2 regions of the Rhizobium sp. YTU87027 genome follow, and region 2 is predicted to be linked to the other one. Evidence: predicted binding sites of a transcription regulator. Region 2 holds the regulator's gene; the other holds the start of a gene.
The links. Region 2 encodes HrcA, which represses chaperone genes, less so after heat shock. Its sites were predicted from a motif close to GTTAGCACTCNCNNNNNGNGAGTGCTAAC; they were not measured.
Positions count from the first base shown of each region.

Region 1: the regulator HrcA is predicted to act here: its motif matches at 2,551-2,579, upstream of NBG89_RS26040 (co-chaperone GroES).

Region 1 covers NZ_CP098441.1:1,507,855-1,515,074, forward strand. The annotation lists partial or broken gene NBG89_RS26030 (IS110 family transposase) at 207-365, opposite strand; gene groL (chaperonin GroEL) at 401-2,029, opposite strand; gene NBG89_RS26040 (co-chaperone GroES) at 2,084-2,398, opposite strand; gene NBG89_RS26045 (Hsp20 family protein) at 2,755-3,216, shown strand; gene NBG89_RS26050 (Hsp20/alpha crystallin family protein) at 3,312-3,821, shown strand; partial or broken gene NBG89_RS26055 (SPW repeat protein) at 4,173-4,307, opposite strand; gene NBG89_RS26060 (hypothetical protein) at 4,474-4,755, opposite strand; gene NBG89_RS26065 (DUF982 domain-containing protein) at 4,765-5,064, opposite strand; gene NBG89_RS26070 (Hsp20 family protein) at 5,134-5,610, opposite strand; partial or broken gene NBG89_RS26075 (protein usg) at 5,775-5,873, opposite strand; gene gatC (Asp-tRNA(Asn)/Glu-tRNA(Gln) amidotransferase subunit GatC) at 5,959-6,246, shown strand; partial or broken gene NBG89_RS26085 (transposase) at 6,385-6,711, shown strand.
Region 2 covers NZ_CP098440.1:7,658-14,877, forward strand. The annotation lists gene gcvA (transcriptional regulator GcvA) at 1-166, opposite strand, end outside; gene NBG89_RS00035 (DMT family transporter) at 383-1,300, shown strand; gene hemW (radical SAM family heme chaperone HemW) at 1,297-2,499, opposite strand; gene rdgB (RdgB/HAM1 family non-canonical purine NTP pyrophosphatase) at 2,508-3,152, opposite strand; gene NBG89_RS00050 (VOC family protein) at 3,160-3,576, opposite strand; gene rph (ribonuclease PH) at 3,573-4,292, opposite strand; gene hrcA (heat-inducible transcriptional repressor HrcA) at 4,468-5,556, shown strand; gene NBG89_RS00065 (GFA family protein) at 5,562-5,996, opposite strand; gene grpE (nucleotide exchange factor GrpE) at 6,214-6,834, shown strand; gene NBG89_RS00075 (nucleoside hydrolase) at 6,858-7,220, opposite strand, start outside.

The DNA.
Region 1 (7,220 bases), on a different replicon from region 2:
GCCGTCCACATATGTCCGCAGTCGGCACTTGGCCGCTGCTTTATGGGGTCTGCTGAGGACCGGCTGGCCAATCTAGCGACGCGCAATCATGTAGTGTTGCTGCCACAGCTGCGGCCTAGCCCATCCATCGTCCCGGCGTAGGGACCTTGCTCTGGGGGGCTGATGGCAGTGCCCGCCCGAAACCTATCCTGTTGTCTCCTTCCGGCTCAGGCGGCCATGGCTGCCTGAGCCTTGTGGGGAATGAAGTTGGTTCCATCCCTGAGCATATGGTGCAACACCACCGCCAGCTTACGGGCCAGCGCGACACGCGCCTTTCTGGGGCCCGCACGTCTGGCGACCGCCAGTGCCCAGCTTTTGAGATCCGAGCCTTTGACCGGAGGGCGCGGACCGATCGGTTCCGTCAGAAGTCCATGCCGCCTGCCGGCAGGGGCGGCACGGGCGCCTCCTTCTTCGGCTTCTCGGCGACCATTGCCTCGGTGGTAATCAGCAGGCCGGCGACCGAGGCAGCGTCTTGCAGCGCGGTGCGAACGACCTTGACCGGGTCGATCACGCCCTGATCGTAAAGATCACCGAACTCGTTGGTCTGGGCGTTCCAGCCATAACCAAATTCGGTCTTCTCGCGCAGCTTGCCGACAATGATCGAGCCTTCGGCACCCGCGTTCTCGGCGATCTGGCGCACCGGTGCCTCGAGTGCCCGGCGGACGATCTCAACGCCGTGCCTCTGGTCGGCATTCTCGGTCTGAGTGTTGTCCAGTGCTTTGACGGCCCTCAGCAAAGCGACACCACCGCCCGGCAGCACACCCTCCTCGACGGCCGCCCGCGTGGCATGCATAGCGTCGTCGACGCGGTCCTTGCGTTCCTTGACCTCGACCTCGGTTGAACCGCCGACGCGGATGACGGCAACGCCGCCGGCAAGCTTGGCCTGCCGCTCTTGCAGCTTCTCACGATCGTAGTCCGACGTGGTTTCCTCAATCTGCGCCTTGATCTGGGCGACGCGGCCCTGAATCTCACTCTTCGAGCCAGCGCCGTCGACGATTGTTGTGTTTTCCTTCTCGACGACGACCTTTTTCGCACGGCCGAGCATGTTGAGCGTGGCGTTTTCAAGCTTGATGCCGAGATCCTCAGAGATTGCCGTGCCGCCCGTCAGGATGGCGATGTCCTCCAGCATGGCCTTGCGGCGATCGCCGAAGCCCGGAGCCTTGACAGCCGCGATCTTCAGGCCGCCGCGCAGCTTGTTGACGACGAGCGTCGCCAGCGCCTCACCCTCGACATCCTCGGCGATAATCAACAGCGGCTTGCCTGATTGAACGACCGCTTCAAGGACCGGAAGCAGCGCCTGCAGGTTCGAGAGCTTCTTCTCGTGGATGAGCACGTAGGGCTCTTCGAGCTCAACCCGCATCTTGTCCGGGTTGGTGACGAAATACGGCGAGAGATAACCGCGGTCGAATTGCATGCCTTCAACGACTTCCAGCTCCGTCACCGCGGTCTTGGCTTCCTCGACGGTGATGACGCCTTCATTGCCAACCTTCTCGACCGCTTCTGCGAGGAAGCGGCCAATCTCGGTGTCGCCGTTGGCCGAGATGGTGCCAACCTGGGCAATCTCGTCGTTCTTGGTGACTTTTCGCGCGTTTGTCTTCAATTCCTCGACAATGGCGTCTACGGCTTTGTCGATACCGCGCTTCAGGTCCATCGGGTTCATGCCCGACGCCACGGCCTTCGCACCTTCCTTGACGATCGCCTGGGCGAGAACTGTCGCGGTGGTGGTGCCGTCACCAGCGATGTCGCTGGTCTTCGAGGCAACCTCCCGCACCATCTGTGCGCCCATGTTCTCGAACTTGTCCTCAAGCTCGATCTCCTTGGCGACGGTGACGCCGTCCTTGGTGATGCGGGGAGCACCGTATGACTTGTCAATCACCACGTTACGGCCCTTGGGGCCGAGCGTAACCTTGACGGCATTGGCGAGGATGTCGACGCCGCGCAGCATCTTCTCGCGGGCGTCGGAATGGAATTTCACTTCCTTGGCAGCCATTTTTCTACTCCTTCCTGAGGCAGCATTCCTTGTTAGCAGGGGGCGGGATCGACACTAGGCTGCGTTTCTCGCTGCGGCTTCGACCTCGATCACGCCCATCACGTCCGATTCCTTCATGATAAGCAGATCCTCGCCATTGAGTTTGATCTCGGTGCCCGACCATTTGCCGAACAGAATGCGATCGCCCACTTTCACATCGAGCGGTCGCAACTGTCCGCTGTCGTCGCGCGCACCAGGGCCGGCGGCAACGACCTCACCTTCCTGCGGCTTTTCCTTCGCCGTGTCTGGAATGATGATGCCGCCGGCCGTTTTCTCCTCGGCCTCGATGCGGCGAACCAGGATTCGGTCATGCAAGGGACGGAACGTCATGTCGCTCTCCTCATGGACAAACAGGTTTTTCAAGCGGTCCTCCGCGCCGCATTCGGAAGCGAACCCGACGCGGAGCGACGAGCTTTTCGGCATCGCCGCGCAAATCGATCTGGTTTTTGTTTTTTCGAGTTTCAAGAGGGGCGCAGAAATTTTTTAGCACTCCGCCCTGTCGAGTGCTACCGGTATGAATTCATGGGACTATTCTTCGCCGATGCCATTCGCCGCCCCTCTTGACGGAAGGCAATGTAATCCCCACTTCATCTTCGCCGGCCGCCAAAAATGGGTCGGCCTGGTCAGGGGGCGCCTAGCTTCTTGGCGCTCCCTCGTATCTATGTTGCTCTACGGAGGATGTAGCTATGAGAACAAACCTCGACTTTGCCCCCTTCTACAGGTCAAGTATCGGCTTTGACCGCATCTTCGACCTGCTCGAGAACGCCAGCCTCAACGCTGACAACTGGCCGCCCTACAACATCGTCAAACTTGGCGAAGATGCCTACCGGATCGCTATCGCGGCGGCGGGCTTCGCCGAGGACGAACTGACGATTACCCATGAAGCGAACATGCTCGTGGTCAACGGCGTGAAATCGGAGGACGAAGAGGTACAATACCTCCATCATGCGCTTCCGGTACGACCGTTTGTTCGGCGATTTGAACTCGCCGATCATATGATCGTCGAGGGCGCAAAGCTCGAGAACGGGCTTCTCGTTATCACCCTCAGGAAGGAAATACCTGAGGAAATGAAGCCACGTCGGATCGCCATCGAAACCGAGATGACGAAACCAGCTTCGAAGCAGATCGACGGCGACAAGGCGGCCTGACGAAGCGCGCACTGCGCGATCCTCACCTGTTGTCGAGCAGGTGAAGGAAAGCAGCTGCGCCAAAAAGGAGGAAAGAAACCGAAAGGATGACAGCCATGAGTGTACGTGACCTGATCCCGTGGAGCCGTGGCAGCAGCCAGGTCCCGAGCATCTATCGCGGTGATGACATGGATCCATTCCTGTCGCTGCACCGCAATGTCAACCGTCTGTTCGACGAAGTCTTCCGCGGCTTCGGCCCGCCATCGTTGTTCGGTGGCACGGCGTCTTTCAATGGCTCGTGGCCGCACGTGGAAATCGAGGAGAATGACAACGAGATCCGCGTGATAGCGGAGGTTCCAGGCATCCAACCAGACGACATCGAGGTGCTGCTGGAAGACGGTATGCTGACGCTTCGCGGCGAAAGCAAATCGGAAACCGAGGATAAGGATCGTCGGTTCAGCGAGCGCTATTACGGGCGCTTCGAACGGCGGCTGTCCCTTGGTCGCCAAGTCGATGAGGACAAGATCGCCGCAACGTTCAAGAACGGTCTCCTCGCAGTGACGCTGCCGAAGACCGAAAAGGCGCGAGCCAACGTCAAGCGGATCACCATCGACAGCACCAAATAATACCGACCGCCGCAAGCCAGCCGGGTACTAACGTGCCCGGCTGGATATGCGGGTGGCAAAAACCGATGACGTGGTTGAGGGAACCCCTTGCGCGAGACAGACTATCCGGCCGCGCTGGCCGGAAGTTCGTGGAGCACGTCAGCACCAGCCAGCCCCTGGCGATTGACATCAACTGCCGGCGACCAAACATTGATCCCGTAGCACGCATTTTTCACCCGTCACGCTCGGTGATGACTTCGGCGCGCGTCTCGGGGCAACCTGCTGGTATTCGAGCGGCAAGCCCCACCCGTCATCGACTGTCTGATGGGCTACACTGGCGGGAGTGATATGACACGCTGACTCAGGTTGAACTGCATTTCCCACCCGCCGATAGTCCCAGAGTGCCCAGGCTGACACGGCGGTGACGAGCATGCCGAGGACCACATGGGTCCACATCGCGTTCATGCTCGCCGCGAATTGAAGCAGCCAGGGCGAGACCATCAGCCAGGAGAAGATGCGGCTCAACCGCACCACAGCCTACCGCTCCTCCAGGCCTAAAAGCGGCCGCCGGAACAATAATGAAAAGCGAAAGCTGGCACCGTCGGGCCGCCTCATATGAGAACCGCCCGTCGGAAAGCTGGCAAGGCTTTGAAGCAGGCGCCAGATAGCTCCGTCAGATATCGTACCGCGAATCGAGCTCTCGCAGGGCAGACCGAACCTCATCGATTGAAACCGGCTCAGGCGTTCCTGGCATATGACGGAGAGCCGGTTTCGAATCTATCGCGTATAGGTCCGAAGCCCACGCGGCGAGAATGGCCCGTTTATCATCGACACAAAGTGCAGGAGCCTTCACCACATCCATTGGACGTCGAAACGGCGACCAGTGAGATGCTAGAACTTCCGGTCCGATGTTCACGGCAGTTGCGGCAATCTGCTTAAACATATCGTCCATCATCGGTTCGCCTCAGCTTACGTGCGGCTTCCTGCTCCACCTCGCATGTGTCGCCATGACGAGGTCAGTTTCCGGCGCCAGCAGATCGTGCTTTTCCGCGAAGGCGGCAAACAACCCTCGTGCGGTTTCAGCTTCGATCTCGCCGCGCAAGGCAGAGCGGCATGCCTTGAGCGCAACCGAATGCGGACCATCCCTGAGCGATATCGGCCACTCGACTAGATGTCGGTAAGCGTCCATCACGCTTCTCACTTCCGTCGGGAATCCAAGACCGACGAGAATACGCACAGGTTTCTTGAACATATCGGGTTTCATAACTCACTCCTTTCCAACCCGCGATGTTGCAGGACGCAACTACAGCGGCGCCCTCCGGTCGAAACTTGCTCAAGCGGCGCTCTGCGCTTCGATCTGCGGCGCCGCATGCGGCTGTCCGAGAGCGGAACCACTTTGAATGCTGATCTTGCGCGGTTTCAATGCCTCGGGAATCTCCCGGACGAGATCGATGGTCAGCAGACCATTGCTCAATCCCGCTCCACTCACCCTGACATGATCGGCAAGCTCGAAACGATGTTCGAACGGGCGGCCGGCGATGCCTCGGTGCAGATAGGCTTCGGACGGAACATCCTGCTCCTTGCCTGTAACGGTGAGAAGATTGGTCTGGAATGTGATGTCCAGGTCGCCCTCGGAGAAGCCGGCCACCGCAATCGAGGTGCGGTAGCCGTCGTCCCCCGTCTTGACAATGTCATAGGGCGGCCAATCGCTGGGCGAACGGTCGCGCTGGGCGTTTTCCAGCAGGTTGAAGAGCCGGTCGAAGCCAACGCTCGATCGAAAGAGAGGCGTGTAGTCGTAAGGTGTTGCCATAGCCATATCCTCCTAAAAGCAACATGGGTATGGAGCGCCGAAAGACGGCGCTTCCAGCATTGCCAGCCCTGTTGTCAGCGGCTGGCGGCAAATGATCTGGTATTTGAGAAATCCGGCTTCAAGGGCTGCCTTGGAGAATTTTCGCAAATCTCAGTGCAGCTTGACTCACCTTCAACACGGCGCCATTCGTTCGGCCGGATCAGGCGCTGATGCGTATAGCGGACGGAATGCAGCGGGCCGTCGAGATTGACTTGCCAGATTTCTGTTAGGCAGTCAGTGTTAGCGGCAGAAGGCTCAGATCAGCAAAATTCTGCGCAAGCGACCGAAGCCATCAATCGGACGCGGCCTATGTCGATAGATATCGCGACCATTAGACTTATCGCCCGCCTTCCCCATCTCGCACTCAGCGAAGACGAGGCTGAAACAATGTGTGGCGAGCTGAACGAAATTCTGACCTTCATCGAGCAACTTTTGGAGGTTGATGTCGAAGGCATTCCTCCGATGACCTCGGTTGTGCCAACAACCATGAAAATGCGCCAGGACGTCGTGACCGAAGGCAATCATGCCGAAGAGATCGTGGCGAATGCACCTCTCAGTGAGCGCAACTTCTTCCTGGTCCCCAATATTCTCGAGTAAGCACAGACAGCCTCGGGCCTTGAAGCATTTCACGGCCGGCGATCGCCGCCAAACGCGATGCGCCCCTTTGCGTGGCGCGTCTTTGCGCATTCTGGTGAAGTCGGCCGCTGTTCCGAAACGAAGCCGGCCAGCTATTCCGATTGCACCGGCTATCGCCACTATCGCCCGGCGATCTGCCGCGACCGCCCGTTGTTGGCCGCGTGCACATCAAACGCCGCTGCGACCCGCACCGTCACGCGTCATGTCTGGGCCGGTGCCCGCGAGCGCACCGATGCCAACCGCCTGACGTCCTGGGGCAAGGCGATCTACAAACGCCGCAAGGAGACGGTCGAGCGCTCGTTTGCCGACGCCAAGCAGCTTCACGGTCATCGCTGTGCCCGCTCCCGAAGTCAAACCCGCGTCGCATGCCAGTGCCTGCTGGCAGCCGCAGCGCAGAACATGACAGCCTCCACGAATGAAGCTTGATCGACGGTGTTCTCGCGGGCTGTGCACGCTGCGCGAAACGATGTAATTTTGCGAAATACGATCTTCAAGAGCCGATTATCTCCGCGGGCTGCGGCCACCACGACTAAGGCGATTGTGATCGACTGCCTCGACAGACCGAGGATCTAAGCGTAGGCGAAACGTGGCGGAACACAGCCTTGGAGGAAGGCCCGCGACGAAAATGGGACATGCGGTTGCCAATCCGCCGACGAGAGTGAAACATTCGGCATGCAATCGGATCGCGGCAAAAGGGCGTGAACCAGCCGCCGCCGGATAAACTCGGTGAGCTGGCCTATGATTCCTCGCACTCATGACGGTCACCGGATGGGCCGCCCTGACCGGAGCCGCTCGCCGGCAGCGAAGCGAGCTCTTGTCACCCGGAAGGCCGGATTCGTTCCAGTGTTGGACACGCTGAAGCGTAATCTCGTTCCATGCCTTTAACATCGTCGCTCGCTAAGGGTTTTCGTCGGCCGCTTCGGCGATGAGCCGGC
Region 2 (7,220 bases):
TGCGCTCGAACAGCTTGACGCCAAGCGATGCTTCCAGGTCGCGGATCTGCAGGCTGACGGCGCCTGGCGTAACGTTGAGCTCTTTTGCTGCGAGCGTCATACTGAGGTGCCGGGCAGCGGCTTCGAAGGCTCGAAGCGCCGAAAGAGAGGGGAGGTAGTCACTCATGGTTTAGCTCAGCTATATCATGGATCGAGAAAGACTCGTTTGTCTCTCGGCAGACGCCGCAATAATATCAGGAAGAAAGCCGTCGCAAAAGCTGACTCAAGCTTTGTGATGAGCGAGAATAAATCGAGAATTGCCACGTCCGCGCCGCGCAACAATCGGGTGGTGGCAGCCTGTGACGGGATGTATTCCGGTGGCAGGCTGACTAGGGAGAAGATGATGCAGCAGAAACAGATGGGCTTTGCCGAGTGGGGAATGCTGCTGGTGCTCTCCCTGCTATGGGGCGGCTCCTTCCTCTTCAACGGCATTCTGGTAAAGACCCTGCCGCCGTTCACGATCGTCACGGGCCGGGTTCTGATCGCCGCGCTGGCGCTGAACGTGATCGTCCGGGCAACCGGCCACGTCCTGCCGCGCGACGGCAGGGCTTGGGCGGCCTTCTTCGGCATGGGCGTCCTGAACAACATGATCCCGTTCTGCCTCATTGTCTGGGGCCAGACGCATATCGCAAGCGGCCTTGCCTCAATCCTGAATGCCACCACGCCGCTGTTTGGCGTCGTTGTCGCGCACGTCCTGACTGCCGACGAAAAGATGACCGGCAACCGCCTGCTCGGCGTCCTCATCGGCTTTACAGGTGTCGCCTATATGATCGGCTTCGATGTGCTGCGTGATCTCGGCTCGAACGTGCTGGCGCAGCTTGCCGTGCTGGGTGCTGCACTCTCCTATTCCTTTGCCGGTATCTTCGGTCGCCGTTTTCGCCAGATGGGCATGGCGCCGCTCATTCCCGCTGCGGGGCAGGTCACCGCGTCGACGCTCCTGATGCTGCCGATCGCGCTCATCGTCGATCAACCCTGGACATTGGCCGCCCCATCATTCGAAACCTGGATAGCATTGCTGGGCTTGGCCCTGCTGTCGACCGCGATTGCCTATGTGCTGTTCTTTCGGATCCTGGCGACGGCTGGCGCGACGAACCTTATGCTCGTGACCTTCCTGATCCCCGTCAGCGCCATCCTGCTCGGAGCGGCTATTCTCGGCGAGCAGCTGCAGGCCAAGCACCTGATTGGCATGGCGATGATCGCGATCGGCCTTGCGGCGATCGACGGGCGGTTGTTCTCGCTTGGCAGAAAGCGGCCTGCCTAGCAGGCGAGATCGGCGACCACGGAATCGAGGATCAGCATCCCTGATGGCGTGCAGCGAAGCCTGGAATTGCCGATCCGCTCGATGAAGCCGTGCTCCAGCAGGAATTCTTCCCGCTTCGGATCCGGATCGCGGCCCGAAAGCTGCTGCCAGCGGGCGAGATCGACGCCTTCCTTCAGGCGCAGCCCCATCAGCAGCAGTTCGTCCGCCTGCTCCTCGTAGCCGAGTTGCTCTTGATCGAGGATGCCATGGCCGTCGCTCTCGACGAGATCGAGCCAGCTTTCCGGCTTCCGCTCGGTCGCGGTCGCGATCTTCATGCTGCCGCGCGTCAGCCGCCCGTGGGCGCCGGGGCCGATGCCGGCATAGTCGCCATAGCGCCAGTAGGTGAGGTTGTGGCGGCTTTCCGCACCCGGGCGCGCGTGGTTGGACACCTCATAGGCAGGCAGCCCTTCGCGGGCAGTGATCTCCTGCGTCGCCTCATAGAGCAGAGCCGACTGATCGCCATCTGGTACGATAAGCTTGCCAGCCTTGTGGAGGCCGTAGAAGGGCGTGCCTTCCTCGATCGTCAGCTGGTAGAGCGAGAGGTGGTCGACCGCGTAGGAGATCGCCTCCTTCAGCTCGCGTTCCCATTCGTCGACGGTCTGGTTCGGGCGGGCATAGATCAGATCGAAGGACATGCGCGGGAAGATGTCACGCGCCAACTTGATCGCCTTCAAGGCGTCGGCAACGTCGTGCAATCGGCCGAGGAACTTCAGATCGCGGTCGTTCAGCGCCTGGACGCCGAGCGAGACGCGGTTGACGCCGGCGGCGCGATAGCCGCGGAAACGCTCCGCCTCGACGCTGGACGGATTGGCCTCCATGGTGATTTCGATGCTATCGGGCACATGCCAGTGCTTGGCGATGCCGTCGAGAATGGCCGAAACCGTCGAAGGGTTCATCAGCGAGGGTGTGCCGCCGCCGAGGAAGATACTCGTCACCGTCTTCGGTCCGCTCAATTGGCGTACCGTCGCCATCTCCTTCAGGAAGGCCGCGGTGAAGCGCTCCTGGTCTACCGGTTGGTGGCGGACGTGGCTGTTGAAATCGCAATAGGGGCACTTGGCGGCGCAGAACGGCCAATGCACGTAGACGCCGAAGCCGGGTTCGCCGGTATCGGGCAAAAGAGCGGCATAGCGCGTCAAGTCAGGCTGTTCCAAAGTGTCCACGTGTGCCCTTAGGCTTCCAGGCAGGTTTCGACGAAAATCTTGAAGGCGCGGGCGCGGTGCGACAGGGCTCTTTCGTCGCCCGGCTTCCAGCCGTGCTTTTCTTCCGCGCTCATCTCGCCAAAGGTAGTGTCATAACCTTCGGGTTGAAAGACCGGATCGTAGCCGAAGCCCTGGCTGCCGCGCGGCGGCCACACGACGGCGCCTTCGACCTCGCCGCGGAAAAGCTCCGTGTGGCCGTCCGGCCAGGCAAGGCAGAGCACACTGACAAAGCGGGCGGTGCGCTGCTCCGGCGTTGAGGCGCCGGCCTTGTCCATTGCTGCCTCGACCTTTTCCATCGCCATCGCGAAGTCGCGGGTGCCGTCGGGCTTCTCGGCCCAGTTGGCGGTATAGACGCCGGGATCGCCGCCAAGCGCGTCGATGGCGAGGCCGGAATCGTCCGACAGCGCCGGCAGTCCGGCGGCCTCGGCAGAGGCGAGCGCCTTGATCTTCGCGTTTTCCTCGAAGGTGGTGCCCGTCTCATCAGGCTCCACGAAGTTCAGTTCAGCCGCTGACTTCGCCGTGAAACCGAATGGACCGATCAGGTCCTGGATTTCCCGGATCTTCCCGGCATTGTGGCTGGCAACGACGATGGTCTTGGTTTCGAGCTTGCGCATGATTGTCCTATTCGATTCCCCAGATGCGGGCTTCGGCGCATTCGAGGCTGTTGCCCGCCGGATCGCGGAAATAGATCGATCGGCCGCCTTGCGGCCAGGTGACTTCGGATTCGATGGCGACACCCTCGGAGTTCAGCCGGGCGGCAATCGCATCGAGATTTTCGCCTGAGACGCGGAAACAGGCGTGTCCTGCACCCGTCGTTCCATGCGGCGGCACCTGCAGCGCGGTGGGCGAGGGCGGCTTGATCGTTTCCTTAGGGTTGAAGATCAGCAATACGCCGGGGCCGCAGCGAAAGAAGACGTGCCGGTTGCCGCTCCGCGAGATCTTCGAAAGACCGAGAACGCCTGCATAGAAGGCTTCGGCCGTGTCGAGATCGTCCGCATAGAGCGCCGTCTCCAGCATGCCTTCCAGCATGTCGTTCATCCGGCGATCGCCTGCTTCTGCATCGCGACGAGCTCGGCAATGCCTGTTTTGGCGAGTGCCATCAGCGAGCCGAACTCCTCATCGGTGAAGGGCGTGCCTTCCGCGGTGCCCTGGATTTCGACGATGCCGCCCGCGCCCGTCATTACGAAGTTCGCGTCGGTCTCGGCCGAGGAGTCTTCGAGATAGTCGAGGTCGATCACCGACTGGTTCGCGAAGATGCCGCAGGAGATGGCCGCGACATGGTCCTTGAGCACGCGCTCGACCTTGAGCATGTTGCGGCTCTCCATCCACTTGAGGCAGTCGTAAAGCGCGATCCAGGCGCCGGTGATCGATGCCGTGCGCGTTCCGCCATCCGCCTGGATGACGTCGCAGTCGAGGGTAATCTGGCGCTCGCCGAGCTCCTTGAGGTCGACGACGGCGCGGAGCGAACGGCCGATCAGCCGCTGGATTTCCTGCGTGCGGCCGCCCTGCTTACCCGATGCGGCCTCGCGCTTCATGCGATCGCCGGTGGCGCGCGGCAACATGCCGTATTCGGCCGTGACCCAACCTTTGCCGGTGTTGCGCAGCCATGCCGGCGGCTTTTCCTCGACGCTAGCCGTGCACAGTACATGCGTATCGCCGAACTTCACCAGACAGGAACCTTCCGCGTGCTTGGAGAAATTGCGCTCGAACGAGACCTTGCGCATCTGGTCGGTTTTTCTGCCTGAGGGCCGCATACTATTCTCCTAATCGTCATGCCGAAGGCGCGAGCAGCCTTCGGATAGATCATGCGTGCTGTGGTGTTGAGAGCTTCTACGATTGGCAGCGCCCATTTGCAATTTCCCTTTTGCCGCTGCGGGGAGATTGGCTATATTTTGTCGGATCATCGTCAGCACGGGTATGCAAGGTTTCATGGAGTTCAGGTCGACGTCGGTTTCAGATGCAGTGGCTGCGCTGGATGAACGCTCTAAGGAAATCTTTCGCCGCATCGTAGAGGGCTATCTGGAAACGGGTGAACCGCTCGGCTCCCGCAACCTGTCGCGCATCCTGCCGATGTCGCTATCACCGGCGTCCGTGCGCAACGTGATGAGCGATCTGGAAGAACTCGGTCTCATCTATTCGCCGCATGTCAGTGCCGGTCGTCTGCCGACGCAGATAGGCCTGCGCTTTTTCGTCGATGCCTTCATGCAGGTCGGCGACCTCTCGGCCGAGGACCGCGCTAGCATTGACCGCCAGGTGCGCGCCGAAAGCCGTGACAATCCGATGGAATTGATGATGAACGAGGCTAGCCGAATGCTTTCGGGCATTTCGCGCGGCGCCGGACTTGTTATCACCTCGAAAAGTGATCCCGTTCTCAAGCATGTCGAATTCATCCGGCTTGAGCCAACCAAGGCGCTTGCGGTCCTCGTTGGCGATCACGACCAGGTGGAAAACCGCATCATCGAGCTTCCGGCCGGCGTGACGTCGTCGCAATTGACCGAGGCCGCCAACTTCCTAAACGCCCACATGACCGGCCAGACGCTGCCGGAACTGCGAAATGAATTAAGCCGACTGAAGGACGAGGTGCGCAGCGAACTCGATACACTGTCGCAGGATCTCGTCGAGCGCGGCATCGCTGTCTGGTCCGGCAGTGCCGACGAAGGCAAGCCGGCCCAGCTCATCATTCGCGGCCGCGCCAATCTCCTCGCCGGTCTCGCGGGCGCTGACGATCTCGACCGCCTGCGCATGCTTTTCGACGATCTCGAAAAGAAGGACAGCCTGCTGGAGCTTCTCAATCTCGCCGAGAGCGGGCCGGGCGTGCGTATTTTCATCGGCTCGGAAAACAAGCTCTTCTCGCTCTCCGGCTCGTCGCTGATTGTCGCGCCCTATCGTGATGACGACGACCGCATTGTCGGCGCCGTCGGCGTCATCGGGCCGACGCGGCTCAATTACTCACGCATTGTCCCGATGGTCGACTATACTGCTCAGCTGATGACACGATTGTCACGCGGCGCGAAGTAGGACAGCTACTCCGGCAGCATGTCGCCAGAGCCACCCATCTCAGCGGGCATGTCTCTGTATTTCGGCAGACCGTCACGGATAGGCAGTACGCTTTCCTGATAGTTCACATGCAGCGTCGGAGTGTAGTCAAGATCGGGCAGAAGTGCCGCGTAAACGTCGGTGACGCCCCAGGTGGGGTGCTCGGTGTAGAGATGCCCGCCGCACAACTCGCAGAATTTCCGCACGCTCGTATCGGACTTCTGGTAGCCCTCAACGTGCTCGCCGCCTTTGGTAACGCGGACAGTGTGCGGCTGCCAGAGCGTGAAGGCGTTGACTGGCCCCGCCGACCAATGTCGACAGGAGGCACAGTGGCAATAACCCATAGCCACCGGTTCGCCGGTAGCAACAATCTCCACGGCGCCGCAGAAGCAGCGCCCGGAATAGCTTTTCTGATCGCTCATGGTAGCAGCTCCCTGACCTGGAAAGGTCGAAGCACCAAAGATTTAGATACGGCTAAAATAAAAGAACTTTAGCACGGGCAAGTCAAGCTAGCCCTCTCGATCAACCCTGCATGAGTTGCCTTGCATCACGTGCTTTTCGGTCACGCAGACTTGATTTTTGCCCGTCAAAGCTCGATATCGGGCACATCCTAAAAGACACCAATCACCGGAGAACGTCATGACTGACGAAACGACGAAGAACGGACCAGACGCAGCCGCGGTCGAAGCCGCAGCGGACGCCGCCGCAAACGTCGAGAACGAAGCCACAGCTCAGCCCGATCCGCTGGAACTTCTGAAGGGCGAGAATGCAGAGCTGCGCGACCGCTATCTGCGCCTTGCCGCGGAGATGGATAACCTGCGCCGCCGCACAGAGCGGGAAGTCAAGGACGCCAAGACCTACTCAGCCGCTGGCTTTGCTCGCGACATGTTGGCCGTCTCGGACAACCTGCGCCGCGCCATCGATGCGATCCCCGAGGAAGCCAAGGCAGCGGCCGACGCCGGTCTGACAACGCTGATCGAAGGCGTCGAGATGACGGAGCGCTCGATGCTGTCTGCGCTCGAGCGCCACGGTGTCCGCAAGCTGGAGCCGGTCGGCCAGAAGTTCGATCCGAACTTCCATCAGGCCATGTTTGAAGTGCCGAACCCTGATGTGCCGAACAACACGGTCGTACAGGTCGTTCAGGCCGGCTACACCATCGGTGAACGCGTTCTGCGTCCTGCCATGGTCGGCGTCGCCAAGGGCGGCCCGAAGCTCGTCGAGTCCGAAGCCAATTCGGTTTTCGACCAGAAGGACGCCTGATCTCTCAGGCGCACCTATAGGCATTAGATGCGGGCGAAACGCTCGATCAGCAGATCGAAGAAGCCGTCCGCATCGACATCACGCATGACCCGCGCATTGCGCTTGCGGTCAGTGACGTGCCACCAGTCGACGACGGTCATGCCGACTGTCAGTTCCGACTTTACCTCGATCTCGACATTGCAGGTCCGGCCCTTGAAAAGCTCAGGCTTCAGCAGGTAGGCGATAACCGTCGGATCGTGCAGCGGACCGCCGTCGGAGCCATATTTCTCGACATCGAAACGTTCGAAGAATTCCAGCATCTCGACCATGGCGATGGCCGGGCGCGTGCCGAGATCGGCCATGCGCTTGACGCGGTCCTTGCGCGTCAGAAGCTTGTGCGTGACGTC